3 regions of the Priestia sp. 53B2 genome follow, and region 3 is predicted to be linked to each of the others. Evidence: riboswitches for the same ligand, from Rfam matches in the RefSeq annotation. Region 3 holds a riboswitch; each other region holds the start of a gene.
What was found. A riboswitch is a leader RNA that binds a small molecule or an ion and turns the genes downstream of it on or off. The one in region 3 is predicted to bind thiamine pyrophosphate.
Positions count from the first base shown of each region.

Region 1 (10,046 bases), on a different contig from region 3:
TTTTAAAACGATCCATTCGCACTCTATGGGTTGTCTTACATCAAATGGACTTCATGTGGATTCCTGTATATAAATCTTGGAGGCTGAATGAACGTCACTACGGAGCTCTTCAAGGCTTGAACAAAGAAGAAACCGCAAAAAAATTTGGAGAAGAGCAAGTACATTTGTGGAGAAGGTCGATGAACGAACGCCCTCCTGCTTTAAAAACAACAGATATTCGCTATGAAGCTTCCAATCCGAAGTATAAGGACTTAAGTAGAGGGCAATTTCCTGCAACTGAAAACTTAGCTGACACGGAAAAGCGGGTTCTTGAATACTGGGACGAAATCATTGCTCCTTCTATTAAAGCTGGCAAAAGAGTCATTATTTCCGCTCACGGTAATACGATTAGAGCTCTGATGCAGTATTTGGATAACATTTCGCCTGATGGCATTGCGAACTTGAATATTCCCACAAGCGTGCCGCTTGTCTATGAGCTTGATGATAATTTAAAGCCCATTAGACATTATTATTTAGGCATCGATGGAGAGATTCCTACGCATATTCCTTCTTCATAAAAAACGTGCCTAGATTGTAGGCACGTTTTTTTATATGTTTGAACGAAAGTATTTTCTATACGCCCAGTGATTAGTAGGACCGTGTCCGGAACCAATTTCAAGCGTATGCTTAATCGCATAGTGAACAAAATCCGAAGCGGTTTGAACTGCTTCAACCACGCTTTTGCCTTTCGCTAGTTCAGCCGTGACGCAAGCAGCAAACGTGCATCCCGTTCCGTGTGTATGCTTTGTATTCATCTTTTCATGCGTGATTTCAACGTACGTATGACCATCATACACTATATCAATCATATCTTGATGAGATTGATCATGTCCGCCTTTAATTACCACGTGCTTTACACCTAGCTCATGCATCTGTTTTGCCGCTTCTTTTCTGTCTTCAATCGTGTGAATCTCTTTACCCGTGATGACTTCCGCCTCCGGTATGTTCGGCGTAATGACTTCACAAAGAGGCAACAATTCTTTTAGAGCCTGTACAGCTTCTCTTTGAAGAAGAGACTGACCGCCTTTTGCAATCATAACGGGATCAACTACAACATTTTGCAGTCCGTACTGTTTGATTTTACGAGCTACTGCGTAAATAATATCAGCACTGAACAACATACCTGTCTTCACTGCATTAGGAAATAAGTCAGTGGCAATTGAATCTAACTGCGTTTCAACTGCTTCTACTTCTAAAGGATAAACTCCTTGAACGCCAACTGTATTTTGTGCAGTCACAGCTGTAATAACAGACATGCCAAAAACGTCACGCTCTTGAAATGTTTTTAAATCTGCTTGAATGCCTGCTCCTCCACCGCTGTCTGATCCAGCAATGGTTAATGCTTTTGGTACTGTCATGCTTGAAACCTCCATCTCTTTCTTACCCAATATACCGATGATAAAGTGACTTTGCTTCTACTATATCATTTGTTCCATGGACAAAGACGCGCCCATCTTGAAACATCACTAAACGGTAATCATCTACATAAAAAGAAAGCAAATACGGATTTTGTTCAATTTTATATCCTTTTTCTTTTAATCGTTCACCTAAAGACTGCAGCGGCTGCTTGGCTGATTTGCCCGGACGGATTTGTACGGTGTTTCTTCCGCATAGCACAGCTGTTTTCGTTTGATTTTCATATTGTAAAAAGGGATACGTTTGTTCACTGCCGCATGAGCGGCAAGCAGATTTGCGAAACACGTTCACATTGATGCTCGTATACTCATTTTTCCATACGTCAAACGAAACAAGTTCCCTCCTGAGCGCATTCCAGTCTCCGACTAATATTTTTAACACTTCTGTTACTTGATGAGCGACTACCATTTGTACAGCAGGACTAATAATTCCCACTGTATCACATGTTAACCCTCCAAGCGGTACAGATTCAAGCAAACAGGATAAACACGGTGTTTCACTTGGTATGATAGTATAACTAATTCCATAACTTCCTACACATGCTCCGTAAATCCAAGGAATATCATATTTTTGTGATAAGTCATTCATTACAAGGCGTGTGTCAAAATTATCGGTTGCATCAATCATAACATCTACCCCCTCAACAAGCTGTTCTAAAACTTGAGGGGTACCGTCTGCTACGTGCGCTTCTACTTTTACATCATGATTAATATCATGAAGCCGTTTTTTAGCGGCAATTGCTTTTGGGATTCTTTTATCAGCATCTTTTTCACTATACAATTGCTGCCGCTGAAGGTTGCTCCACTCTACATAGTCCCGGTCAATGAGCGTTATTTTCTTTACCCCCGCTCGTGCAAGGGCCTCGGCGTTCCCTGTTCCAAGAGCACCTGCTCCTACAATCAGAACATGCTTTTCTTGAATTTGCTGCTGTCCGCCTTTTCCAATAGGTTGAAACAGTTCTTGGCGGGAATAACGATTAATCAACCGATACTCATCCCTTCTGTTGGACTGCTTGCCGTTGCATATTGTTTCTTTTCAATACGTCCTGCTTCAAATGCTGCTCTTCCTGCTTCAATCGCTAGCTTCATAGCACGAGCCATCTTCACAGGATCTTTTGCTCCTGAAACAGCTGTATTTAATAACACACCATCTGCTCCTAGCTCCATAGCTTGAGCTGCGTCTGAAGCCGTTCCAATACCTGCATCTACAATTACTGGAACAGTTGATTGTTCAATGATAAAACGCATGTTCAACGGATTAATAATACCTTGACCTGAACCGATAGGCGAAGCTCCTGGCATAATGGCATGTACCCCTAACTCCTCTAAACGACGCGCAAGTAAAACATCATCTGATGTGTAAGGTAAAACGGTAAAGCCCTCTTTTAACAGTTCTTCACTAGCTTTTAATGTTTCAACTGGATCAGGAAGCAGCGTTTTATCACATCCAATTACTTCTACTTTCACCATGTCACAAAGTCCAGAAGCCTTTGCTAATTTAGCAATACGTACGGCCTCTTCTGCATTTTTTGCTCCCGCAGTGTTAGGCAAAAGAGTGAAACGCTTCACATCAAGCGCTTCTAGTAAATTAGGCTGATTTTGATCAAAAATATCCATTCGTCTAACAGCAAATGTTAAAATTTCTGTTTCCGACTCTTCTACCGCTTGACGCTGAGTCGTAAAGTCCGGAAATTTCCCTGTTCCTAATAATAAACGTGAATTAAATGTATACTGTCCAATTTTTAACATACTCTTCATCCTCCTCCTACAAATGAAACGACTTCTAATGTATCTCCATCTTTTAAACTTGCATCACTATGTTCTTCTTTTTGTAAAATGTTCTTGTTTAGCTCAACAATTACCACTCGTTCATGCAGGTTCTGAGCCTGCAACAAGTGCTCGACCGTTTCAATTTCATCTCCAACAGTAACGGTCTTACCATTAATGATTAGATTCAATGAACTCCCTCCATTACTCTCGTTAGCTGAAATGATGTGAAAAATGAATGATTCGGCTTTTTCCCTAACAAAGCATCAGCCATAATTTTTCCAGTTGCAGCACTTAATAAAATACCGTTTCGGTAGTGGCCAAATGCCATGTGTAGATTCGCTATTTCAGGATGCTCTCCTAAATAAGGCCAGCCATCATTTGTTTGTGGACGAAGACCTGCCCATGCTTTTTCAAATGTGGCTTCTTTAATAGCTGGCAGAAGCGCAGAAGCTTTATTCAGCAAAAATTGAATACCCTGTGCAGAAACCGTCTTGGTAAAATCATGCTGTAGCTTAGTTGCCCCTATTACGATTCTTCCACCAGTCTTAGGCACTAAGTAAAAACCTTCATCTAAAAAAATCGTTTTAGAAAGCAGCGGCTTATGGCTTTGAAGAGCAATACACTCCCCTTTTACAGGAAACACCTGACCTAAATGTTCAGAAGAAATAAATCGTTTAGCCCATGAGCCTGCTGCAATAACTACTTTTTCTCCATAAAAAGAGCCTTTGGACGTCTGTACACCTTTTACTGTTTCATTTTCCATAATAAGAGAATGAACGTCACAGTATTCGAATACATCTGCTCCGTGATACAAGGCTCCATGAGCAAGAGCTTGCGTTAACTTAGCCGGAGCTAGCTGGCCGTCTCCCGGTATTGTAATGGCTCCGTATATGTCTGGAGAGAGCCCCGGTTCTAACAAACGCGCTTCTTTTACATCGATCCATCTTACATGTTCATCCCACCGGTGGTGCTGAGCGGCTTTTTTCTTTAATACGTGTGCATCTTCTTCTGTTACAGCGACTTTTAATAAGCCTTTTTGAATGAGCTCTATGTCGATAGCCGTTTTTTCTTTTAGTTCCTTCACCAGTTCAGGAAACATGCTTCTACTCTTAATAGCAAGGTCTAAAAGAGGGCCTTCTTCATCAATCTCAGCTTGAGCACCTAAAATACCAGCGGCTGCACTTGAAGCTTCACAACCAATTTGATTGCGCTCAAGAATAGCTACTGAAGCTCCTTGTTTTGACAGATGATAAGCGATAGAAGAGCTGATTATACCTCCTCCGATTAACAGTACATCATAATGCTGCTTCATTTTTTCCACCTCCAGATGTCCATATATGAGAATATTGTTTAATCGCTTTGAGGGGATCTTGCGAAAGCATGACACCAGACATCACAGCTATACCGTGTGCTCCTGTTTGAAGCACCTCTTTGGCATTTACAGGTGTAATCCCTCCAATGGCAATAACCGGTATCTGCACAGCGTCTACTACTTCTTTTAGTGCTGCTATCCCTCGACTTTTTAATCCTTTTTTTGAATGTGTTGAATAAATATGTCCGTATAGAATGTAGTGAGCCCCATCTTTTTCAGCTTCTAAAGCCTCTTCCACAGAGTGAACTGACTTTCCGACAATAAGAGAAGGAAATGCGTCTATAACAAACGAAACGTCTAAACTATGATAGGCAAGCTGTACGCCTTTTGCTTTTAAAGCATGCGCTACATCAACTCTGTCATTCACAATAATTTTAGAGCGACAAAATGGCAGGCTTTCTAGTAAACATTGAATCTGCTTTGCCGTTTTCTCTTTTTCTCTAATATGAACAGCGCCCGCAAAAGGCGCGATAGCCGTTAAAATTTTTTGAAGCTCTTCGATTGGCTGCTTATCTGTTGTAATGACATGAAATTTAGGAATATCCACATGATCGAAACCTTTCCATTCAGAATAAAGAGAAATTTCAATCACTTCGTCTTGTGTAGAGGGCTTTATTACATACAAAAAACCACTCTACAACGTAGAGTGGTTAGCATGCATCGTTATGTAAACATGATCGCCACTTCCCTACGCTGGTCCAAACCAGATCAGGTTCAAAGGGTCCGAAATACATTCGTCTCAGCTTCAAAAAGCTCCCCTAGTGATTGCTATTTATTGATTTTGTTTTCGCACTTAAAATTATAACACAACTAGATGTAAATACAATATCTCTTTATGCTCTTACGGCTCTCTTCCTTTTATAGATGTATCTTTTAAGCTTCTTTACTAAGAGGCCCGGCGCACCGCATCATTCTGCTTTTTATATGGTTAGTAATCGGTATAGTCGTCAAATTCTTCTTTGTCTTTTTCCTTTTTCCGATCCCATATAAACAGCAGGAGTAACATAATAAAAGTTAGAATATAAAAACCGTAAAAAATAAATGCCGCCACAACATTTATAAATAAAAATAAAAAACCGATGATCTGACCTGCAACAGCTACAATCAACAAAATGTATTTCCAAACTTCTGCTTTTCTATCCATTCTCTACTTCTCCGTCTTTTTGTTTTTCCCTACTAGAAACGTTCTCTTTACTTAAATAAAAACGTTCCTGCCAGTAAGCCGACTGTAAATAAACCAACTGTTCCAAATGCTGAAATCCCCACGTACGCCAACATTTTTCGATAAGATTTTTCTCGAATTAACTGTACGGTTTCCACACTAAACGTTGAAAAAGTGGTAAAGGCACCAAAAAAACCAATGCCAATCATTAAAAATATTGAATCATCATAAGCATGACTCGGGACCTTTTCATAATAACTACCGTAAAAAAGACCAAGCCCAGACGCACCGAGCAAGTTTACAAACAGCATTGATACTGGAAAAGGAGGGTTTGAAATTGTTTTTGTAACTTTTAAACCCAAAAGATATCGGCATATTCCTCCAGCTGCCCCGCCAAGTGCCAAGCTCACTATGCTCATTTACTTCACCTCATGTACTTTCACTAAATTTTCCCCTGCCGCTTCACCGCATAGAAAGCCTGCTAAAGCAAGAAGGATTCCACCTACTAAAGAGACAATGACATAAATGGCTCCCCCAAGTAAATGGTGCTGAGTGAGAGAAATGACGTCTCCTGCAAACGTTGAATACGTTGTAAAACCGCCGCACACGCCAACTCCTAGTCCAAGCTTTATCCATTCTTTTGGCTTTTTCCACGCAAAAAATCCTGTTAATAGGCCTAGTATGAAGCTTCCTAATAGGTTTTCAATTACCGTTCCTATTGGATAGCCCGTATATAATAAGGAAAGGTTCAGCAAATAACGTGCATATGTACCAGCGATAGCACCAAAGGCAATTGAGATTAAGTTTATGGCTTTCATCATATCGCTCCGTTTCATAAATTCTTCTTTAAGTGTACCATAAGGAATTTATTTCTACCTTAACATTTAACTATATGTTTATTGCACCAAAAGTCATGAAAAAATGAAAGAGAAAATCGTCGCATGAAACTTCCTTTTTACTCCTCTAATTTCCCTTAAAAATCCACTTAATCCAAATTTTAAAATCTTTCTGTATCCTTATGACAAACCGTGTATAGAAGGTATATTTCCCTTATTTTAAGTCACATTAATCGTATAAGTTTTTTTTGTTGACTTTTGCTGTGTTCTTGTTTAGTATCACAGAGTATCATTTCCTATCAGAATACTAGGGGGTTTAGAAAATGAAGAAATTTGCTGCACTTTTGTCGCTACTATTAGCTTTCACAGTTGTGCTTGCCGCATGCGGTTCTAGCTCAAAAAATGAAGCAAACAATGGAGACAATAAATCTTCACAAGAGGATTTATATAATAAAGTGAAAAAAGATGGTGTATTAACAGTTGGAACTGAAGGTACATACCCTCCGTTCACTTTTCATGATGACAAACAAAAGCTAACTGGGTTTGATGTAGAATTGGCTCAAGAAGTAGCTAAACGTCTTGGCGTAAAAGCTGAGTTCAAAGAAACACAGTGGGATGGCATGTTTGCAGGATTAGATGCTAAACGCTTTGACATGATTGCTAATGAAGTGGGTATTCGTGAAGATCGTCAAAAGAAATACGATTTCTCTGACCCATACATCCAGTCAGGCGCCGTATTAATTGTTCGTAAAGACGAAAAAGATATCAAATCATTTAAAGATTTAAAAGGAAAAAAATCAGCGCAGTCATTAACAAGTAACTATAAAGACATGGCTCAATCTTATGGTGCAAACATTACGAGTGCTGAAGGTTTTGCTCAAGCAGTAGAACTAATGAGCGCAAACCGTGTTGATGCTACAATCAACGATAAATTATCGTTCCTTGACTATAAGAAAAAGCACCCTAACGCACCTATCAAAATCGCGGATGAAAAATCCGATGGTGCTGCAAGCGGCTTTATGTTTAGAAAAGACAGCGGTAAGTTAGTGGATGAAGTAAACAAAGCATTGAAAGATATGAAAAAAGACGGAACATACGCAAAAATTTCCAAGAAATGGTTTGGCGAAGATGTTTCTCCTAAATAATATTTTTCCTGATGGAGAGCGATTGAATCAATTGATTTCAATCGCTCAATCATCTCTCTTACCAATGCTAAAGGGAGCTATTCAATATTCTATTCCACTAACATTAATCACGTTTGTACTCGGTATTATTTTAGCTGTCTTAACAGCCTTGGCTCGTTTATCATCTATAAAAGTTTTAAATATAATTGCGCGCATCTATGTATCGATTATTCGAGGTACACCGCTGCTTGTGCAATTATTTATTATTTTCTACGGCTTACCCAATTTAGATATAACAATTGATCCATTTATCTCTGCTATTATTGGATTTTCATTAAGTGTAGGTGCGTATGCATCTGAAATTATCCGAGCAGCGATTCAATCTATTCCTAAAGGACAGTGGGAAGCTGGCTACTCACTTGGTATGACCTATTCCCAAGCCTTAAGACGAATTATTTTACCGCAAGCAGCACGTGTATCGATTCCGCCATTATCTAACTCTTTTATTAGCCTTATTAAAGATACGTCACTTGCATCGCTTATTCTTGTTTCTGAGATGTTCCGTAAAGCTCAAGAAATTGCTTCGACTAACTATGAATTTTTACTTCTTTATAGTGAAGCAGCGCTCTTGTACTGGATTATGTGCACAATCTTATCCATTATCCAAGGCCGCATTGAAATAAGACTAGATCGTTACGTATCTAAATAACCGTTTCGAGTAGCTAAAGGAGTTTTTCATATGATTAATATCAAAAATTTGCATAAATCATTCGGTGATTTGCAAGTATTAAAAGGGATTGATTTAGAAGTTGAACAGGGCAAGGTAATTGTATTAATTGGTCCTTCTGGATCCGGTAAAACTACTTTTTTACGTTGCTTAAATCTTTTAGAAATCCCAACAGACGGCACGATTGAACTTGATAAAAAAAGCATGAATTTCACCAAACCTGTTCGTAAAAAAGATATTACTTCATTTCGAAGCCTAACAGGTATGGTCTTTCAAAACTATAACTTGTTTCCTCATAAAAGTGCGCTTGAAAATGTTATGGAAGGTCCTGTAATTGTAAAAGGCGTTTCTACTCAAGAAGCAGAAAAAAGAGGGAAAGAATTATTAACACGAGTTGGCTTAGGAGATAAGCTTGACTTTTATCCTTTCCAGCTGTCTGGCGGACAACAACAGCGTGTTGGCATCGCCAGAGCAATGGCGATGGACCCAAAAGTTATGCTGTTTGATGAGCCTACTTCAGCTCTAGATCCTGAGCTTGTAGGAGACGTTCTTCAAGCGATGAAAGACTTGGCAAAAGAAGGAATGACGATGGTGGTGGTAACTCACGAAATGCGCTTTGCCCGTGAAGTAGCAGATGAAGTTATTTTTATGGATCAAGGTGTCATTATGGAAAGAGGTACACCGGATCAAATATTTTCAAATCCTCAACAAGAGCGGACACGTCAATTCTTGAATATGATTCATTAAAAAGGTTGCACACTTTCATGTGCAACCTTTTTCTTTATTTGGCTACTGCTTTTTTCATTAAATCTGTAATGTACGTAAAGAATGCTTCAGCTGTGACATCATATACGACTTCTACAGGTCGTCCCTCTTCAGAAATTTCTGTTCTTCCTTGGCTCGGTGTTTCTGTATGCACAATACTCGAAACGGTTTTGACCTTCACAAGTGTTGAATTCCCTGTAAATGCTGTTGTGAGTACATCCCACAAGTAATATGTTGAATTGGTTTCAACGTGCACAAGCGGCGGGCAGGCCGCGTAGCACTGCCCTACAAAGTCTACTCCTTCATATCTTCGAAGTGAAGCCCACATTTGACGAATAGCGGGCGTTAAGGGAACTTGATTCGTGCTTTCTAAAGCAACCATCTCAATTTTAATTTTGCTTTCCCATACTTTTGCTACTGCTTCTGGATCCCAAAAAGCATTCCACTCCGCCGTTCCATCATGTTCAGGCTCCTGCACATTTCCTACTTCTTGAAATGTACCGCCCATCCACACTAACTTATCAATTTTCTCTTCTATTTCCGGCGCTTTTTCAAGTGCTCTTGCTAAATCAGTTAACGGTCCTGTAAATAATAAAGTCGTTGTTCCGTCTGTGTGCTGCAATGTTTCAATTAAATGATCGTGAGCAGCCAGCTGACTTATTTTTGTTTGCACTTTCCCTTTTTCATTTAAAATCGGCAGCGCATCCACATAAAACGTATGCATGCGCCATTCTTTTGGAAATGGGTTCATACCGCGTGAAGTAGATTTGGCTACCTCGATATCATAACTTCCAAAACGATCAATAATTTTTTGGCTTGCGCTGATACCTGGTTCT
Region 1 covers NZ_JBLZXA010000018.1:64,229-74,274, reverse strand. Annotated here, with positions in the region: gene gpmA (2,3-diphosphoglycerate-dependent phosphoglycerate mutase) at 1-557, shown strand, start outside; gene thiD (bifunctional hydroxymethylpyrimidine kinase/phosphomethylpyrimidine kinase) at 588-1,397, opposite strand; gene ACN6NE_RS13800 (thiazole biosynthesis adenylyltransferase ThiF) at 1,420-2,439, opposite strand; gene ACN6NE_RS13795 (thiazole synthase) at 2,436-3,203, opposite strand; gene thiS (sulfur carrier protein ThiS) at 3,209-3,412, opposite strand; gene thiO (glycine oxidase ThiO) at 3,409-4,536, opposite strand; gene ACN6NE_RS13780 (thiamine phosphate synthase) at 4,520-5,143, opposite strand; TPP riboswitch at 5,265-5,366, opposite strand; gene ACN6NE_RS13775 (hypothetical protein) at 5,525-5,740, opposite strand; gene crcB (fluoride efflux transporter CrcB) at 5,788-6,177, opposite strand; gene ACN6NE_RS13765 (fluoride efflux transporter FluC) at 6,178-6,594, opposite strand; gene ACN6NE_RS13760 (amino acid ABC transporter substrate-binding protein) at 6,918-7,739, shown strand; gene ACN6NE_RS13755 (amino acid ABC transporter permease) at 7,723-8,427, shown strand; gene ACN6NE_RS13750 (amino acid ABC transporter ATP-binding protein) at 8,458-9,192, shown strand; gene ACN6NE_RS13745 (nucleoside hydrolase) at 9,227-10,046, opposite strand, start outside.
Region 1: another riboswitch for thiamine pyrophosphate. It lies ahead of ACN6NE_RS13780 (thiamine phosphate synthase); the one in region 3 lies ahead of ACN6NE_RS15465 (acetylornithine deacetylase).

Region 2 (10,046 bases), on a different contig from region 3:
TAGCCAAGAAGCCCAAAATCCTTTTATCAGCCCTTTTTTAATCATCTCTATATTAATTGGACCTACCGGTGCTGCGAGACTAATACCTAGAATTATTTGTTTTATAGCAATCAAAAACCACTCCACAAACACAGCCTCCTTTCTAACTTGTCCAATAGTAGCTTATATATATAGATTAGAGTTTTATAATTTAGAAGCGGCATTTAGTTAAAAATGCTCATAAACTTTCTTTTCTTTAATACACATGTAACGTTGAGTTCCATAAGGAGGGTTTTAATGGCATCAAAAATGCTTTTTCGAGCTAATGAGATTTTAGAGTCAACGCATGTCCCGTTTTGGGGAAAAGATGCTTTTCAATATTTCCAAAGCGATATATTATCAGAAGAAAATCCATTTCCTTGTATATTAGGGGTAGAAGGCTTTAAAAAAGATTTACTGCGTTTTTCATTTGTGACTACTTCTTATAACTACCAAGATATTAGGAATGCAGCTTCGGCACTTAGAGAATACATAGATACGTTCAAGACCATAGGTCGCTATACATCCTTTGTGTTATTCTTTAAGCCTGAACATAAAGAACGATCAATGGAAGAGTACGAAACAATGTTTTGGGATACGCTGACATTTCTTCATCAAATTGATCAAAAGAAATGGCCGCAAGACATTCCAAAAGATCCAAAAGATCCATTATGGGAATTTTGCTTTCACGGAGAACCTATTTTTGTCGTCTGTAATACGCCTGCTCATTCTTTGCGTAAAAGTCGTAAGAGCAGAGGATTTATGATTACATTTCAGCCTCGGTGGGTGTTTGAAGGTATGACAGGAGATTCAAAAATAGGACGGCACGTACAAAAGGTGGTCCGCGATCGGTTAAAAACATATGATGACGTATCAGCTCACCCTGAGTTAGGATGGTATGGACAGCAGGAAAACCGAGAGTGGAAGCAATATTTTTTCCACGATGATAACAACTATACTACCGGACAGTGTCCGTTTAAATTAAAAAGGAGTGAGCAGCATGGATGTAAAAAAAGCCTCTATTAAAAAAGGAGTTGGCGGAAAGTTTGAAGAAGTAATTAAAGAACTGCTTCCGGCGTATACTGGATACGTTGAAGTACAGCACGATATTGCTTTTCAAACGCACCCATCTCATACCCATCCAACTGATGAAATTCTTCATATACTTGAAGGATCTATTTACTTTACAGTTGAACGTGATACGGTTCTATGTCAGGCAGGAGATCGGGTACATTTACCGAAACAAACGGTTCATTCTTCAAAAGCCGGTCCTGATGGGTGCACATACGTTATTTCCATTTTAAAATAAAGATGAAAGAAGATGATGCTTATGCTACGTTCCCGGCCAGTGCTGCTGCTTATCGATGTACAAGAAGGGTTTTATTCACCACAGTGGGGGGAAAGAAACAATCTAGATGCAGAAAAACATATGCTGACGCTACTCCAAGCATGGAGGCGCCAAGATTATCCTGTCATTCACGTACAGCATGCATCCGAAAATCCAAATTCTCCTTTACACCCAAGTTCGAAGGGGTTTCAGTTCAAAGAAGGATTTGGTCCACAAGAAGACGAATACTTAATTCGCAAACACGTGAACAGCTGCTTCATTGGAACAGAGCTAGACAGTTATTTAAAAGCAAATGGCTACGATACGCTTATCTTAATAGGATTAACTACTAATCACTGCGTCTCTACGACTGCCCGCATGGCTGGAAATCTAGGGTACAGGACGTACGTTGTAAACGATGCAACAGCTTGCTTTGATTGTATGTCCTACGATGGAAAAACAAGGCTTCCTGCAGAAGATGTACATACATTCGCACTGTCTTCTTTGCATGAGGAGTTTGCAACGGTCGTTTCTACAAAAGAGACACTTCAAGTTCTTCAAACCTTTCAATATGCTCAAAATCATAACTGATGTGCATGTGCACATCGGTTTTTTATGTAGATTATGTTTATTAAAAGAAGTAAAATAAAGATAATTCTATACTATAAGGAGTTTGTACATATGATCATTCGTTATGCTAAAGAAGAAGATTTACCTATGCTTGTTGAAATTTATAACCAGTCTGTTCAAGCAAGTGCTGCTACTTTTGATTTAACGCCTGTAACAGTAGAGCAAAGAAGGAGCTGGTTTGATAATCACATTAGCAATGAACTTTTTCCGCTTATTGTTGCGGAAAAAGATGGGGTAGTAGCGGGCTATGCTTCGCTTTCTTCTTATCGAGATAAAGAAGCGTACATTCAAACGGTAGAGCTATCGATTTATATTGATAAAAACCAGCAGGGGCATGGCATTGGAAAACAGCTTATGAAGTGTATTTTGGAATTAGCTAAAGAACTCAACCACCACGTTGTCATTTCAGGGATTACAAAAGGGAATGATATCAGTGTCAAAATGCATGAGCAATTTAATTTTACATTTTGCGGAGAATTTAAAGAAGTAGGCTGGAAATTTAATCAGTGGCAAGATGTGCTTTTTTATCAGCTTATTTTATAAGATGTATGACACCTTTACACATTGTAACGTTTTAGTTTCATGTGTAAAGGTTATTAAAATAATAAGTCGTTTTATTATTTTAATACGAAAGGTGTTAGCTATCATGAATACACATTTTCAATATCAGCATCTAAGAGCTATTCCAAAAAGATGGTCCAAAAACGAACTGCATATCCAGCTGAATAGAATCAAACACAACTCTGAACTATCTACTATAGCAGCAGATCCGCTTTTTCATCTGTTAGAATGTACCCATTCGGGCCTTCAAACTAAACAAGAAATCATAGACTACATTCAAAGCATTCCTACTCATCAACTTCCATCTTTTGTAACCCATTTAAGCAGGTTAATTCAGCATATTTATTATATAGAAGCTGCTGATTACTGTAATCGTCCCCTCAAAGGTTATATGCTTGTTATGAAAAATCAGCCCGCATATATATCTCTTCATTTTGCTGATCAGATCACATAAAAAAAGCTCTCTATTCTTTTGAATAGAGAGCTTTTTTTATTCGTATTTTTTCACTGTTACTTGGCATTCTTTTAACGGAATAAGTTTTGACTTTTTCGTCCATTTGTATCCTAACCAAACAATTAAGAATAAAGGAAGTCCGATATAAGAAACAAGTACACCGTACCAGTCAATCGAATCACCCATAAACGCCGAATAGTTTTGACCTAAAATAACAACAGCACATAAAATAAAGGCAAAGATAGGACCAAACGGGAAAAGTTTTGCGTGATATGGAAGTTCGCTCAAATCATGACCTTGGGCAACAAATGCTCTTCTAAAACGATAGTGGCTGATTGCAATTCCTAACCAAGCAATAAAACCAGACATACCAGAAGCGTTAAGTAACCACGTGTATACTGCACCGTCTCCAAAAAATGAAGCACCAAATGCAAGTGTACCGACAAGTGCCGTTGCGATTAAAGCATTAACCGGAACGCCTCGTTTATTTACTTTTGCTAAGAACCTTGGTGCTTTTCCATCTTTCGCTAAGTTCCACAGCATACGCGTAGAAGCATACATACCTGAGTTACCAGCAGATAAAACGGCTGTTAAAATAACGGCATTGATAGCCGATGCTGCAAACGCCAGACCTGATCGTTCGAATATTAGAGTAAACGGACTTACCCGCACATCATCACTTGCTAATGAATCCGCTGTGTATGGAATAAGCATCCCAATAACAAAAATAGCTAAAATATAAAATAACAAGATGCGCCAGAAGACTTGTTTAACTGCGCGAGGAACCGTTTTTTCCGGATCTTCACTTTCTCCAGCTGCGACTCCAAGCAACTCTGTTCCTTGGAATGAAAAACCAGCAGCCATAAAAATACCTAGGACAGTAAAGAATCCACCGTGAATGGGTCCATCACCAAGCGTGAAGTTTTTAAAACCTGGTGCTTCATTGTTAAAGATACCAAAAATCATCATAATACCAATAACTAAAAAGATGATAACCGTTACTACTTTAATTAACGAAAACCAAAATTCAGATTCACCAAATCCTTTTACAGAAAGGTAGTTAAGCCCAAACATAATTAATAAAAACAGGGCACTCCATAAAATAGAAGAAGAGTTTGGGAACCAAAATTTCATAATAAGGGCTCCAGCGGATAATTCAGCTGCAATCGTAATAGCCCAGTTATACCAATAGTTCCAGCCGAGAGCGAAACCAAAGGATGGATCTACAAACCGAGACGCATACGTACTAAACGAACCAGCTTCAGGCATATAAGCTGCGAGCTCCGCCAGGCTGGTCATCAAAAAGTAAACCATGACACCAATGATAGCGTAAGCTAAAAGCGCTCCCCCTGGTCCTGCTGTGTGAATTGCTCCACCACTTGCTAGGAATAAGCCTGTTCCAATGGCTCCTCCTAATGAAATCATCGTTAAGTGGCGAGATTTCAACCCACGTTTTAATTCTTGCTGCTCTTGCATAGATAAATACTCCTTTCGAATGTACGGAAAGAGACGGGATAACATAAAAAAAGCCCGCAGTATATGTGCGCGCTTTTAAATCTGAAAACCGCGTCAGCCTTCCGTGAAGATAGCTCTTCACATCACTTGCATGATGTGACAGTTCTGTTCCTGTTCGGAGACAGCCCCAGCTTAAATCAACCGAGAAGTGATCTAAACTTCGGCAATTTTTCCTTTCAAGCAACATCCTCAATGTTCTCTGCATTTCCGTTGCTTTACTATTAAAAACTGCGACCTCTACCTCATCGATTAGGATGAGGGTTTTTTATATTCATTTGACATAAAAGAAGTATACCAAATACTAAAACGATTGTCATTATAAAAAATAGATTCAGAAAATAGAAACATCTTTGAAACCTCTCGAATCTATTTTGTTACATATGGTATAATGAATGTTGTCATAATACTACATAAATATCCGAACGTACCACAGGGGGAGCCGCCGTGCTGAGAGTGAACAAATTGTTCAGACCCTTCGAACCTGTTAGTTAACGCTAGCGTAGGAATGTGGAAATAGTAGCATATATTTGCTTACTCCTGTGTAAACCGTTTGATATGAATGATTCAAAAAACAGGAGTGAGAAACGTGAATAAAGCATTACCTTTACAGGCTAAAATTGAAATAGCCATTTTTGCAGCATTGGCACTTCTACTTGATCTTTTGCCTTCCATTAAGATTGCAACGGCTGTGAGTATTTCGTTCTCCATGGTGCCCATTTTTATTATGTGCTTTCGCTGGGGAGTAAAAGGCGGAGCTCTATCTGGTCTATTATGGGGGCTGCTGCAGTTGGCAACAGGAACGGCTTATATTTTAACAGCGCTACAAACGTTTATTGAATATATTGTGGCTTTTGCTTTTATAGGTTTTGGAGGTATTTTTTCGCAATCTATTAAAATAAATTTAGCTAACAATAACAGATCAAAAGCTTTTGTTTTGATTGTTTTATCCCTTGTTATCGGCAGCTTCGCACGGTATTTCTGGCACTTTATTGCGGGTATTATTTTCTGGGGATCATACGCGCCAAAGGGCATGTCCGCTCTATGGTATTCTTTTTCAATGAACGGGATTTCAATGGTAGGGTCACTAATAGCCTGCTTAGTCATTCTTTCATTGTTAATTCCATCGGCATCAAGAATGATTGTAACTAAATCACACTCATCATAAGCAAAAAGACTAAATCTACCAAGATTTAGTCTTTTTTGTCATTTGTCACCTTTGTTTACACAAAGTGTGTCAGGTTTGATAACATAGTTAGTGAAATATTCAAAAAATTGTTTTATGATAATCACCATATTCAAACGAGATAAGGGATTGATAGCATGCTACAGAAATGGATAACGAGCATAGGTTTAGATATTGGAACAAGCACAACAAAACTGATTGTAAGCAAGCTGTTAATAGCAAATCAACAAAATCAGTTTACGCTGCCAGGCTGTCAAATTATTGATCGTCGCGTAACGTATGCAAGTTCTATCTATACCACCCCTATGCTAAACGATGTTGAAATCGATGTTCAAAGATTAACGGTACTACTAGAACAAGAGTATAAGAATGCAGGAATCTCCTTAGATCAAGTGGAGGCAGGCGCTGTGATCATTACAGGAGAAACGGCTAGAAAGCAAAATGCAGAAAGTATCGTTCACTATCTAGCCGAACATGCTGGGGATTTTGTTGTTGCAACAGCCGGCGCTGACTTGGAAGGAATATTAGCAGCAAAAGGATCAGGAGCAATTCAACGTTCCGCTGAAACCAATGCAGTAATTGCCAATATTGATGTAGGGGGAGGAACTGCTAACATCGCTTTATGTCAAAATGGAAAAGTGATAGAAACGTTTACACTGCATGTGGGGGGAAGGTTAATTCGTCTGAATTCAGACGGTTTTGTAACCTACATTTCACCTTATTTAACTGAATTTTTAAAAAATAATTCTTTAATACTGCGAGAAGGTGAAAAAGAAACATTTGAAAAGCTCTCGTCTATCTGTCAATTACTAGCTGAAGAAACCGTGAATTATGTAAAAGCGCTGAATCAAAGTTCCTCGCTGCTCGTTTCTCCTCATACAAGATCTTCTATACCTCCTGAAACGATCATGGTTTCAGGAGGAGTAGGAGCAATGATGAAGAAACAAAAGCCAAAAACAGTGAAGGAAGTGGCCATACACGGAGACGTTGGTCCGCTTCTAGCATATCATTTTCAATCCATCCAAGTATCTCAAGCCGCTGAGACAACGCGCGCTACTGTAATTGGGGCTGGTATGCAAAATACAGAAGTTAGCGGATCAACCGTATACATTGGGTCGAAGCGGCTGCCACTAAAAAATATTCCCATTATAGAAATACCCGTTCAGCAAGAGGAGACATGGAATCCGCAGCTGTTTCAAGAAAGAGCTCGAGCTTCATGTATGCAGGCTTCAACTATTTTCAGTGCAGAAGATCCCCCCGCTGCTATTGCTTTATCTCATTTTCCTTACTGCAGCTATAAGATGCTTCAAGAATTAGCAAAAGTAATAAGCGCTGAATTTATTGCTTGTTTTAAGGGAGCTAAGTGCCTAGTTGTTCTATGCGAGCAAGATATTGCAAAAGCTTTAGGACAAGCATTAGCTAAACAGAGGAAAGAGTTAGAAATTATTTGTTTAGATCAAATTGATTTTACACACGGAGATTACATTGATCTAGGTTTACCAGTAGCTGGAGAAGCGATCTCCGTTTCCGTTAAAACGCTCGCTTTTTCATCATAATCTACTAAATATACAAGGAGGAAACGATGTTTAAAACTACACGATTGTTAGGAGAAACATTTTCATTTTATAGCTTAAAAGAAATCATGGCCAAAGCAAACGAAGAGCGTTCTGGAGATCAGCTCGCAGGAGTTAGCGCTGAGTCAATGAAAGAACGAATGGCAGCAAAGCAAGTCCTAGCTGATATCACACTTGCTGATATTCGAAATTACCCGCTGCTCAGCGCAGATGAAGACAACGTCTCAGCATTAATCGAAAGTCAGATTGATTCATCGGTTTACGACATTATTAAAAATTGGACAGTAGGGGATTTAAGAGAATATATATTATCCGATCAGCATAGCGGAGAAGACCTTCTTGCACTTAGCAAAGGATTAAGCAGCGAAATGATTGCGGCAGCTACTAAAATTATGTCCAATTTAGATTTAATTCAAGGAGCTGCCAAAATAGAAGTGCAAACTACTTGCCAAACGACTATCGGCCAAAAAGGAGTATTGGCTTCTAGAGCCCAGCCTAACCATCCTTCAGATAACTTAAAAGGAATGAGAGCATCTCTATACGAAGCGTTAAGCTATGGAATTGGAGATGCGGTTATCGGAATTAACCCTGTTATTGATACAACAGATAATATCTACGCGCTTTTAAATGAAACAAAAAATATAATCAACGAATGGTCAATTCCTACTCAAAACTGTGTATTATCACATGTGACGAGTCAGATGAGAGCAATCGAAAAAGGAGCATCTGCTGACTTGATTTTTCAAAGTTTAGCGGGCACAGAAGCCGGTAATGATTCATTTGGCATTTCACTGTCTATGCTTGATGAAGCGACAGCGCTAATTCATGAAAAAGGAACGGCAAAAGGTCCAAACCGCTGGTATTTTGAAACAGGACAAGGTTCTGAACTGTCAGCAGAAGCTCACTATAATATTGATCAAGTAACGCTCGAAGCTAGATGCTACGGATTAGCTCGGCACTACAAGCCTTTCTTAGTTAATACAGTTGTTGGATTTATTGGACCTGAATATTTATATAACAGCAAACAAGTTCTACGAGCTGGGTTAGAAGATCATTTTATGGGCAAAATGCATGGCCTGCCTATGGGAGTAGACGTATGTTACACCAACCACATGGATGCTGATCAAAATGACATGGATAATTTAAGTATGCTTCTGGGAACAGCTGGAGTGAACTTTGTTATAGGAGTGCCCATGGCTGATGACTGCATGCTAAACTACCAGTCTCTTAGTTATCATGATATCGCAACCGTACGCAATGTGTTAGGCCGTACCCCAACGCCGTTATTTCAAAAGTGGCTTGAAGACCAGCGTATTTTGGAAAACGGATGCTTTACATCAAGAGCTGGAGATCCAACTATTTTTATGAATTTGATTTAAGGAAGGTGCTTACTATGATACCAAAGTCAAATCGAGATCCGCTGGAAACACTTAAACAATTTACGCCTGCCCGCATAGGTGTCGGCCGTACAGGAACAAGGCCGTTAACAAAAGACGTTTTATCTTTTCGCACGGATCATGCTGCAGCCGTAGATTCTGTATATGGAGCAGTTTCAGAAGATATTTTAGCTGAGTTTAACCTTTTCTCTGTGAATACACGCGTGGAGTCAAAAGAACATTATTTAAAACGGCCGGATCAAGGAAGATTATTAGCAGATAACGCTAAGAAAGAAATTTTTAAAAACTGCGTACAGCAGCCTGATGTACAAGTAGTAGTCTCGGATGGACTGAGCGCCAAGGCAATCGAAGAAAACATAAGCGACGTGTATCCAGCTCTAATCGACTCCCTGCAGTCATATGGACTTCGTATCGGGACTTCATTTTTTGTAAAAGGGGGACGAGTTGCGTGTATGGATGAAATAGGCGAGATCATAAAGCCAAAAGCACTTGTGCTATTGATTGGGGAGCGACCTGGACTGGTCAGTGCTGAATCAATGAGTGCTTACATGTGCTATGAACCTAGCAAAGGCAAAAAAGAGTCTGATCGTATGGTTATTTCTAATATTCATAAAAGAGGGACGCCTCCTATTGAGGCAGCCGCACATATCGGTACCATGATTGACAAAATGATCAAGCAGCAAACAAGCGGTGTACATCTTATTGTCTAAACATCAAAAGGAGGAGAACGTATGGCGTTACAAAAACAATTAAAACCTATTCATTTATGGGCTATTTCAGTTGGTATGGTTATTTCAGGACAATACTTTGGGTGGAATTACGGGTTTGAACAAGGCGGAATTATCGGACTTGCAATTGCAACCTTAATTGTAACCGTGTTTTACACAACGTTTATGTTCAGTTATGCAGAGCTTTCAACATCTATCCCGCAAGCCGGCGGACCTTCAGCTTATGCAAGAAGAGCACTTGGACCTTTTGGGGGATATATCGCAGGAATCGCATGCTTGCTTGAATTTATTTTTGCTCCCCCTGCTATTGCAGTGTCAACAGGAGCATACCTGCATTTTCTCATTCCAGCTGTTAACCCTGTATACGCAACGGTAGGTGCCTTTATTTTCTTTGTTTTATTAAATTTAATCGGGGTAAAAGAAGTAGCGGTGATTGAGCTTACAGCTACCATTGTTGCACTAATTGGTTTATCTATTTTTTATGTAGCTGGTTTGCCTCATGTACAAACATCGAATATTTTTAATGATCATTCATTTATTAACGGGCCAACAGGGGTACTAGCAGCTATTCCATTCGCTGTTTGGTTTTATCTGGCAATAGAAGGAGGAGCAATGGCAGCGGAAGAAGTGGAAAATCCTAAGAAAAACATTCCTAAAGG
Region 2 covers NZ_JBLZXA010000030.1:39,249-49,294, reverse strand. Annotated here, with positions in the region: partial or broken gene ACN6NE_RS24830 (LysE family transporter) at 1-126, opposite strand, end outside; gene ACN6NE_RS24825 (YqcI/YcgG family protein) at 277-1,044, shown strand; gene ACN6NE_RS24820 (cupin domain-containing protein) at 1,019-1,327, shown strand; gene ACN6NE_RS24815 (cysteine hydrolase family protein) at 1,349-1,936, shown strand; gene ACN6NE_RS24810 (GNAT family N-acetyltransferase) at 2,027-2,518, shown strand; gene ACN6NE_RS24805 (hypothetical protein) at 2,622-2,990, shown strand; gene ACN6NE_RS24800 (amino acid permease) at 3,027-4,466, opposite strand; lysine riboswitch at 4,569-4,753, opposite strand; TPP riboswitch at 4,928-5,028, shown strand; gene thiT (energy-coupled thiamine transporter ThiT) at 5,092-5,670, shown strand; gene ACN6NE_RS24790 (ethanolamine ammonia-lyase reactivating factor EutA) at 5,826-7,244, shown strand; gene ACN6NE_RS24785 (ethanolamine ammonia-lyase subunit EutB) at 7,271-8,641, shown strand; gene eutC (ethanolamine ammonia-lyase subunit EutC) at 8,656-9,369, shown strand; gene eat (ethanolamine permease) at 9,391-10,046, shown strand, end outside.
Region 2: another riboswitch for thiamine pyrophosphate. It lies ahead of thiT (energy-coupled thiamine transporter ThiT); the one in region 3 lies ahead of ACN6NE_RS15465 (acetylornithine deacetylase).

Region 3 (10,046 bases):
TTATACATCCACCCACAACTGCCCCGACAACAACACCTTTTACTAGCTTGCTGCTGCAGCTTTTTCCAGCGCTAACAGCAGCAGTGCTATTAGCTGTCTGTGGATTGTTATTGATTCCCACATCGTTATTAATGCCTGCGCTGTTGCTTAAAGCAGGGTTTTGTAATTTAGATCGGTTTCTTTCCATTTTTACTGCCTCCTTTAGCATTGTTATTGAGTGATTTCCCATCTTTTTTTATATTTAAACAATTGAATTCCTTAAAAATAAAAAACATGACTAAAGGCCACCTTTTACGCCTCACTAGTCAAGAATAACTATATAGTAAGAAAAGCTGAACTTTTTAATGGAAAGATACAAGCCGGATTTTTGTAAAAGGATTGTCAGCACCGGTATAATAAGAAGTACTTTAAAAGAAATTTTATACTATTGGTCATAGGGGTGAAGCAATTGAGCCAGCTTAATAAGGAATTTAACTGTGAAAAAGAATTAACGCTTGCTATTATCGGTGGAAAATGGAAGATGCTGATACTATGGCACTTAGGGCGGGAAGGAACAAAACGGTTCGGGGAACTAAAATCGCTTATTCCTGACATTACGCCGCGCATGCTGGTTAACCAGCTGCGGGAACTGGAAGAAGATCTAATTGTTAACCGTAAAGTTTATCCTGTTGTACCACCTAAAGTCGAATACTCACTTACAAAAGAAGGAGAAAGTTTAATGCCCATTTTGACAGCCATGTATGATTGGGGTAAAAATTACCGTGATACAGTGCTGATCAATCAAGAACAAAAGGCGGAAACGTTAATTAAATAATGGAAACTACTCCTTCTATTCCATAGTTTTTATTTTTTTATGCGGATGATGTTACTCACTATCATCCGTATTTTTAATGACAATTAAGCGGTTACAAGACTGGTATGTCCATTAGTATACTTCTGTATACTATCATTCCCCACACTATTTGTGGGAAAAGTGCGTACTTTTAAGAACCTCAAACTGCGGGTACAATAACTACACCAGCTGCTTTTTATGTAAAAAAGCACAAAAGGTATATATAGATTTCTGTAAGGAGTGGAGTAGAATGGAATTACAATTAGCATTAGATCTTGTTAATATCTCTCAAGCAAAAGAGGTAGTAAAAGAAGTTGAAGAACATATTGATATCGTGGAAATCGGTACGCCCGTTGTAATCAATGAAGGGCTTCGCGCCGTTAAAGAAATTAAAGAAGCATTTCCTAATTTAAAAGTACTAGCTGACCTAAAAATTATGGATGCAGCTGGCTATGAAGTACAGCAAGCTTCTCAAGCTGGAGCAGACATCATTACCATCTTAGGTGTTGCTGAAGATATGTCAATCAAAGGTGCAGTTGAAGAAGCCAAAAAACAAGGTAAAAAAATTCTAGTCGATATGATTGGTGTAAAAGATATTAAAGGACGCGCAAAAGAGCTAGACGAATTTGGCGTTGACTATATCTGTGTACACACAGGATACGATCTTCAAGCAGTTGGCCAAAACTCTTTTGAAGATTTAGTAACAATCAAAAGCGTTGTAAAAAATGCAAAAACAGCCGTTGCTGGCGGCATTAAATTAGAATCTTTACCTGAAGTAGTAAAAGCACAGCCTGATCTTGTTATCGTTGGCGGAGGAATCACAAGCCAAGATGATAAAAAATCAGTTGCTTCTCAAATGAAAGAGCTTATTACAAATTAAGGAGCTTTCTATGCAGACGAGCGAACATTTAAAAACGGTTATGAATGAGCTTTTACAAACAACGGCTCTAATCGCTGACGATGAAGCGGAGCAGCTTGTAAATGGCATCATCTCATCTAAAAAAGTGTTTGTTACAGGAGCAGGCCGTTCAGGTCTTATGGGCAAGTCGTTTGCTATGCGTATGATGCATATGGGCATTGATGCTTATGTCATTGGAGAAACCGTGACGTCCACTTTCACGCAGGATGATTTATTAATCATCGGATCAGGTTCTGGCGAGACGAAGAGCTTGATTCCTATCGCTCAAAAAGCAAAAGAACTTGGAGGAAAAGTTGGAGTAGTCACAATTTCTCCCGACTCCACGCTTGGCAAGCTGGCTGACTTTATCGTGAAGCTGCCTGGTGCTCCGAAGGATCAAGAACAAAGCAGTTATCAAACAGTGCAGCCTATGGCGTCACTGTTTGAACAAACGCTTCTTCTCTTTTACGATGCGCTGATTCTTCGCTTCATGGAGAAGAAAGAACTTGATACCCATACAATGTACGGAAAGCACGCAAATTTAGAATAAAAAAAGAGGCTGGGACAAAAGCTTTTTAGTCCAAGTGAAAAACGAACCATTAATCAATATGTTTGATTCGTGGTTCGTTTTTTTGTGACGGTGAATATAGTTTCATCTGTTTCGTTTCTTCTAGCAGTTGATTGGAGGGCAAGACGAAGACTCCTGCGGGAAAAGCGGAACAGATGAGACCCCGCAGGAGCGCAAGCGACGAGGAGGCTCATCGGCCGCCCGCGGAAAGCGAAGCCTTGCACGGAAATCAACTGCGGTGTAATAAGCGGTTCAGCTCATGTATCCCATTTGTTCGTCTTTAAGTTAAATTCATTTGGTTATGTCTCAACCCTCTTCTTATTTTGGAATTTTCTATATAATCAAATATTCACTTATGTCATAACCTAATGTACTTTATCGTTAACTTTTTTTAAAAGCCCTATTCGAATTTTGTTGCATCTCCATAAAACGGCTGCTCTGCGACTTTAATGAATTCTGTTGGGCATCCTTCATACGCTTCCCTCATCTCATCTTGCTGATGTTCAGGAACTTCTTTTGTTCCTTCGTTGTTATCTAACACTGCATAAGCAAGACCTTCTGAATCATAATCATAAAGATCTGGTGCGCTCCCTACACATGCTCCGCAAGCAATACATGTTTCCTTATCTACCATCGTAAAAGCCATAAAAAAACCTTCTTTACCTTTTCACTTTCTCGTTCAGAAAGTTACGTTCAGTATAAGAAGGTTTTTTTTATTTGTCTTAAGTTATTTACTTAGATTCTGCGATATTCTCAAACATTTCATCTACATTTGGCTTTTTCTTAATTAATCCTGACTCTTTTAACCAGTCCACATTTGACTGCCATGATTCTTTCGTTTGACTGCCAAATCCTTGTTCAGACTTCATTTTCGGAAGTAAAATATTTAAACTTTTTGTTTCCACGTCTTTTTCAAGAGGGAAGTTTGATTTATCTTGATTATCTAACAAAATTTGAAGTGATTCTTTTGGATGTTTCTCCGTGTATTCATACCCTTTTGTCGCGGCACGCCAAAACGCTTTAATCGTATCAGAATCTTTTGCCCACGTTTGATCCCCAGTAACTGCCACTAGCTCGTAATAAGATGGCACGCCGTAATCTGAAGGATCAATGTCAACCGTTTTATATCCTTTTTTATGAAGTAGTGGTACTTCATGGTTAATATATGCACCTATTACGGCATCTACTTTTTTGCTAATCAGCGACGAATTTAACTCAAATCCTACGTCTACTAGTTTTACCTTATTCGGATCTCCTCCATCGCTTTTCACCATTTTCTTGAGAACAGATTCACTTAATGGTGTTCCGCTGTATCCTACTACTTTTCCTTCTAAATCTTTAGGACGCTTAATACCGCTATCTTTGAGCGCCACAACTCGGTTTAACGGAGACCTTACAATCGCTCCTACCGACTTTACCGGCACATCTTCATTTGCTCGTGCCATTGCTACATCAGGCTGATAATAAAGGCCAAGCGTAACTTTCCCCGCAGCTGCTAAATTAAGCGAGTCTGTTGGATTAGCAGGAAACTGTACTTTTACATTCAGCCCTTCTTTTTTAAAATATCCTTTTTCTTGTGCAGCGTAAATGAAGCTGTGCACTGCATTCGGGTACCAATCAAGCATAATTGTAACATCTTTTAATTTTTCACTGTCACCAGCTTTATTTTCCTTGTCCTGACCGCAAGCAGCGAGCATCATAACAAGCATCAGGCTTAAGCCAATTACAAACCATTTTTTCATTCTGTTTTCCTCCACTTTAATGAACGTTTTTCGAAACCTACTACAATAATAAAGAATAAAATACCAAGCGCGGATAAAATCACAATTGGTGCAAATACACCAGCTGCATCAAACTGTGTCATCATGCGCCGGCTGAAATATCCTAAGCCTGCTTGTGCACCTAACCACTCCCCAATGGCAGCACCTATTATACTAAAGGTAACCGCTACTTTGAGCCCTGAATAAAAATGAGGCAGTGCAGAAGGAATGTTCAACTTAAAGAAAATATCTTTTTTTGTTGCTCCCATCGTTAGCATGAGTTCTTTTAACTCTTTGTTTGTGGAACGAAGCCCATCAAACGTGCTAACAGTAATGGGAAAAAACGTAATTAATACGGTCACAATCACTTTGCTCCAAATGGAGTAGCCAAACCAGAGAACAAATACAGGAGCAATGGCAATGGTCGGAATCATTTGCGACGCAATAATAAGCGGATAGAAAGCACGCTCAATAAGCGGACTCCAATTCATCCATACGGCCAGCAGAATCCCTAGCACAACGGATATAACCAGCCCAATTACGACAATAGATAACGTAGCTGGCAAATGCTTAAACAATAAATCCATTCGCAAATCCCAAAGCTTCGCTAAAATACCGGTGGGCGTTGGTAAGATAAACGGATAGTTTACAATGCGTGCTCCAATTTCCCAAGCAGCCAGTAAAATGACTACTAATATCACTGAAGCTCCGTACTTTTTCATGTGTTCACCTTCGATCTAAGCTGTTCAATTAAATACTCTTTCACGTCAAGCACACGCTGTTGATTCAAATCTTTTTGCGTTCGAGGTCTGCTAAGCGGCACTTGAATCTCTTCAAGATGACTTACCGGCTTGTCTGAAAAGATAAAAATACGATCTGACAGAAAAAGCGCTTCGTTTACGTCATGAGTGATAAATAAGATGGTGTGCTTACGCTTTTGCCATTGTTCAAGCAGCCATTCTTGCATCGACAAACGCGTAATGGCATCAAGCGCACTGAAAGGCTCATCTAAAAGCAGCACGTTAGAACCGCTTAATACCGTTCGCAGAAAAGAAACACGCTGCTTCATCCCACCGGATAAATCACTTGGAAAACGGTTTTCATACCCTTTTAACCCAAACTCTTCGAGCAGCTGAGATACTTGCCTATGAGCACTTGCTTTTGACACATTGTGAAGCTCAAGCGGCAGCGCTGCATTGTCTAAAATCGTGCGCCACGGAAGAAGCAAATCTTGCTGCGGCATGTAGCCTACTTTTCCAAGCCGCTTTTCATAAGACTGTCCGTTAATCACGATATCGCCTTCACTCTGCTGTTCAAGACCTGTGATAAGACGAAACAACGTACTTTTTCCAGATCCGCTTGCTCCAACGATACTGACAAACTCGCCTTCTTTCACGTCTAAGTTTAATGATGTTACAATCGCTTGATCACCGTTTTTGTACGTAAAACTGACGTTTTGAAAAGATAACACAGACTTATTCATGAATTGGCCACATCGCTTCGTTATAAGCCATATCCCAGAACATGTACTCAAAACGCGTTGTATTTAAGAAAATTTCTTCGAGCTTTTCTAACTCTGCTTCTGATTTGTCTTCAGTAAGTGAGTCAAATAAGTTGATACACCACGTCGCTAGTTCTCCAAATTCTTCTGAGCTGTACATTTCAATCCACTCACGATAAAACTCATTGTTAGCTCCAGGCTTTTCACTGAGTTCTTTTCCTATTTCCCAGTAGCTCCACATACAAGGCAAAAGAGCCGCCACTAATTCAGCCAATGTTCCGCTTTGACCAACGTGCAGCATATAGTGTGTGTATGCAAGCGTTGTAGGAGATGGCTGCGCTTTTTCTAATTCTTTTTCGCTGATTTCAAATTTCTTGGCATACTCACGGTGCAGGCTCATTTCTTCGTTTAATGTAGAATCTAAAAGGGCTGCAAATTTCCCCATCGTTTGAACATCGGTAGCTTTCATGGCTCCAATCGCAAATAATTTAGCATAATCAATTAGGTAAAGATAATCTTGAATCATATAAAAGCGAAACTTCTCCTTTTCAAGCGTTCCGTCTCCCATTCCCTCTACAAAGGGATGATTATGATTTTGGCGCCAAATCGGCTGCAGCTTTTCATATAATCGTTCACTAAATTTCATGATGATCACTCCTTATGCGTATGCAGCCACGTATAAATGAACTGCACCATCACTTTTGTATATTGAATAAGCTGATTGACATCTAATTGTTCGTTCACAGCATGTGCATTTGCTAAATTTCCTGGACCATAAATAGCTGCCGGAATTCCAGCATCAGCTAGCCATCCCCCGTCTGTTACGCTAGTTGACACATCAATTGGAGGCTTTTTCCCTTCAATTTGTTCATGAGTATGTGCAAGCAGCTGTACTGCAGCATGATTTTCATCAATTTCTAATGACGGGAAGATTTCTCCTCTGTCTTCAATCATTGATGTGCCTCCCCATTCAAAGGTTGGCAGATTATCTTTTAACCATGGATCTGCTTTTGCAATAGATAAAATGTATTCTTCCACTTCTTTTGATACTTGGTCGTATGATTCATTGGGATAATAGTGAACGGTGATCCACAGCCTGCATTCATCTGCAATAAACGCAGCATGCCTTCCGCCTTCGATTACTGCTGGATTAATCGTATTTGTCCCCGGCAAAAATCCTGGATAGCTTTTTGTAACAGCCCAGTGGCGCTCTAATTCTTGCAGCCCTCCGATCACTTTTGCCATCTTCTCAATAGCACTCGCAGCTAACAGCCCTCCTCCAGCATGAATCATACTTCGGCGTGTACCGTCATGATAGGTTTTGCTGCTTTTTATCGTAATCCATCCTGTGATCACTCCGCCTTGACCTTGAATATGTAAATCACTCGTATCGGCAACGAGCGCAAAGTCAGCAGTATATCCTTTCTGACAGCATTGCAGCGTACCTGCCTCTCCAACTTCTTCTCCTACAACGGATTCAAAAATCAAGTCTCCCGGCAGTTCAATGCCTGCTTCCGTTAAAAGCTGCACTGCAAATAATGCTCCTGCCATGCCGCCTTTCATATCAGAAACTCCGCGTCCGATTATCATGTTGTCTTTTACCACAGCTTCAAACGGATTTGTCTCCCACTTTTCATTTTCTTGTACCTCAGCAACATCCATATGCCCGTTAATAATCAAGCTTTGATAGTCAGCTGATTTTTTCCCTTTTAACGTACCTACTACGATGGGATCGTTAGAATATAAGTCCCACATATCGATGGAAAAACCGCAGTTTTTAAGGAAATCCGCTACGTAGCGCTGCGCTTCATGAGAATTTCGTGCAGGAGGCGCCGGCGTTTTATATGAAACAAGCGTTGTTAATAATTGGATTAGCTCCCCTTTGCGCTCCTCTACCTGTTTGACAAGCAAATCAATTGTTTTCTCCATGTATGACACCTTCCTTTACGCAAAAAAAACACTTCTTTCGCAGGAAAGAAGTGTTTTTGTTTATATACAAAAAATTATTATAACGAGTTCGTAAGGAAATACCATACAAAACATCCATTACAATACCTCTTTCCTACGCTAGTATTACCTAGTTCAGGTTATAAGGGTTAAGACTTCTCGTCTCTCTCAGCTTAGAAAGCACCCCTAGTGGCGTTGTATCTCTATAAAATTAAACGATTATCATATGTTTACCTGTAATAGTTTTATCATAGTAAAGCGTTTTATTCAATAGAAAGGTTCATGATTCAGCCATGAAAATATTTTCCTTTTTAGTAAAATAAAAAGCACACACTTGTTTCAAGCAGTGTGTGCTCTTTACTTTTATAAGCTTACTAGTTAGCTATCGGCTTCTTTAAAAATACGCGGTTTTTCCATTTAGACAGTGACAAGCTCAAGTTTTTGCCCCGGCCTCACTAACGAAATCAGCTCATGATCTTCCTCTATCACATACCCAATCACGTTAACGTTAGCATTGGCAGGCAAATTCGTTTTAGCTATTTGAACCTCTCCTCTGTAACGTCCGTAGCCATCGTTGTCCATTGTAATTGCTCCGATTCTGCGTTCTACTGTATGACATGGCGGCACTGGTTTTACAGATCGAGTATCAACTAAACGCAGAACGTCTCTTGATACATCCGGACGCACGCTGTACGTTCCCTCTATATGAGGTGAACGAATGCGCAGCGGAATAATGCGGCTTTCTTGATATTGAACTAAACGCTTTAATAAACTCGAACCCGGGTATGGATCTCCAATATAAACCTCCGCTACTCCGCATCTGTATAAATCTACTGCAGAGGTAAAAGGACATCTATTACGGTCTTTTTCTCTAGTAGGAAGACCTTGATAAATAGGGCCTCTTTTTTCGCCTTCTCCAGGAATATAAGCGCAGACTGGAATACGAAGTTCATTAAATAAATCTGTCTGTTGTTGAAAAAACGTTTCTTCAAGTCCTGTTTCAGGCCGCGGATAAAAATTATGCCATGCAAGCAGCTGATGATGATGAAGCCCTGCAGATAAGAGCGCTTCAATTTCTTGTTTGGATAACGTACTTGCATTAACAGCAATATAAAATTCATTCGCAAGTGAAAGAGTTTCTTCTACACTAAAGCCATCGTCTAGTCTAATACCAGGTACGCCAAGTGAAGATAGCGACATAAGGCTTTCAATACCTAAATGAACCGGCGTATGCTTGGATACGTCTGCATACACGCTTATTCCACAATCTCTAGCCACATGAAGCAATTCTTTTGCCCGTTCAGCCAAATCTCCTTTTTCTTCTGGAATGTGAAGCGAAGTGAATGCACGTGTGACACCGCACTCACTCGCTTCTATTAATTTTTTTTCGGCATCACTATCATTTAAATAAAACGAAATACCAATCATTCAAACTCCCTCGCCATTTCATCGTTAAATCCAAAGAAATAGGTACAAATAAAGCCTGCTGCGTAAGCAATAACTAATCCAAGTAAATAAAGAAGAATTTGATGCGCATGAACTAAAAAAGTAAGAGGCAAACCTGATACTCCCACTGCTACAGTTGCAATATGAAATTGCGCCTGAAACGCTCCGCCGATTCCAGCTCCGAGACAAGCGGTTAAGAATGGACGCCCTAAAGGAAGTGTGACTCCAAAAATAAGCGGCTCTCCGATTCCAAGCAGCCCTGAAGGAAGAGCGCCTCCAATTGCTCGCTTTAAACGTTTTTTCTTTGTTTTGATATAAATAGCAAAAGCGGCACCTACCTGACCAGCTCCGCCCATTGCTAGTATAGGAAGAAGCGGATCATCTCCAATTGAATTGATAAGCTCTAAATGAACAGGAGTAAGACCTTGATGCAGTCCTGTAATGACGAGCGGCAAGAACGTTGCTCCTAAAACAAAGCCTGCTACAACTCCTCCAACCTCTAAAACTCCTAAAAGGCCTTTTGTGATTCCGTCTGAAATCAAGCCGCCGATTGGCATGAAAACTACATACGTAATAATGCCTGTAATTAACACCGTAACGGTCGGTGTAATAATAATATCCAGTGACTGAGGGACAAATTTACGCACTCGTTTTTCCACTACGGCCATAAAGATTGCTGCAAGCAACACGCCTATTAAGCCGCCCCGCCCCGGCAAAAGTGCTTCACCAAAAAGTTTAATATCAGCTACGGCAGGATTAATGACTAAAATACCGGCTAAGCCTCCTAGAGCCGGCGAACCACCAAATTCTTTTGCCGCATTAATACCTACTAAAATACCAAGATAAGCAAATAAGCCGCTTCCGATAACGGTTAAAAGAATAGCAATCTGTGAATCTGCCGGAAGCCACTTCGCTTGAACAGCTGCTTTTGTCACTCCGGTGATAAGTCCGGAGGCTACAAGAGCAGGTATTAACGGAATAAAAATACTCGCAATTCGGCGAAGCAAGAGCTTAAACGGAGTTGCATTTTTTTCTTTCAGCTCCGATTTCCGCTGAGCCGCACGATTTTCTAAATTAATACCGTCAGATTCATC
Region 3 covers NZ_JBLZXA010000020.1:253,771-263,816, reverse strand. Annotated here, with positions in the region: gene ACN6NE_RS15515 (hypothetical protein) at 1-187, opposite strand, end outside; gene hxlR (transcriptional activator HxlR) at 449-814, shown strand; gene hxlA (3-hexulose-6-phosphate synthase) at 1,083-1,712, shown strand; gene hxlB (6-phospho-3-hexuloisomerase) at 1,723-2,280, shown strand; gene ACN6NE_RS15495 (hypothetical protein) at 2,408-2,542, shown strand; gene ACN6NE_RS15490 (ferredoxin) at 2,699-2,944, opposite strand; gene ACN6NE_RS15485 (ABC transporter substrate-binding protein) at 3,030-4,040, opposite strand; gene ACN6NE_RS15480 (ABC transporter permease) at 4,037-4,780, opposite strand; gene ACN6NE_RS15475 (ABC transporter ATP-binding protein) at 4,777-5,541, opposite strand; gene tenA (thiaminase II) at 5,534-6,205, opposite strand; gene ACN6NE_RS15465 (acetylornithine deacetylase) at 6,211-7,488, opposite strand; TPP riboswitch at 7,602-7,704, opposite strand; gene ACN6NE_RS15460 (MupG family TIM beta-alpha barrel fold protein) at 7,924-8,934, opposite strand; gene ACN6NE_RS15455 (PTS transporter subunit EIIC) at 8,931-10,046, opposite strand, start outside.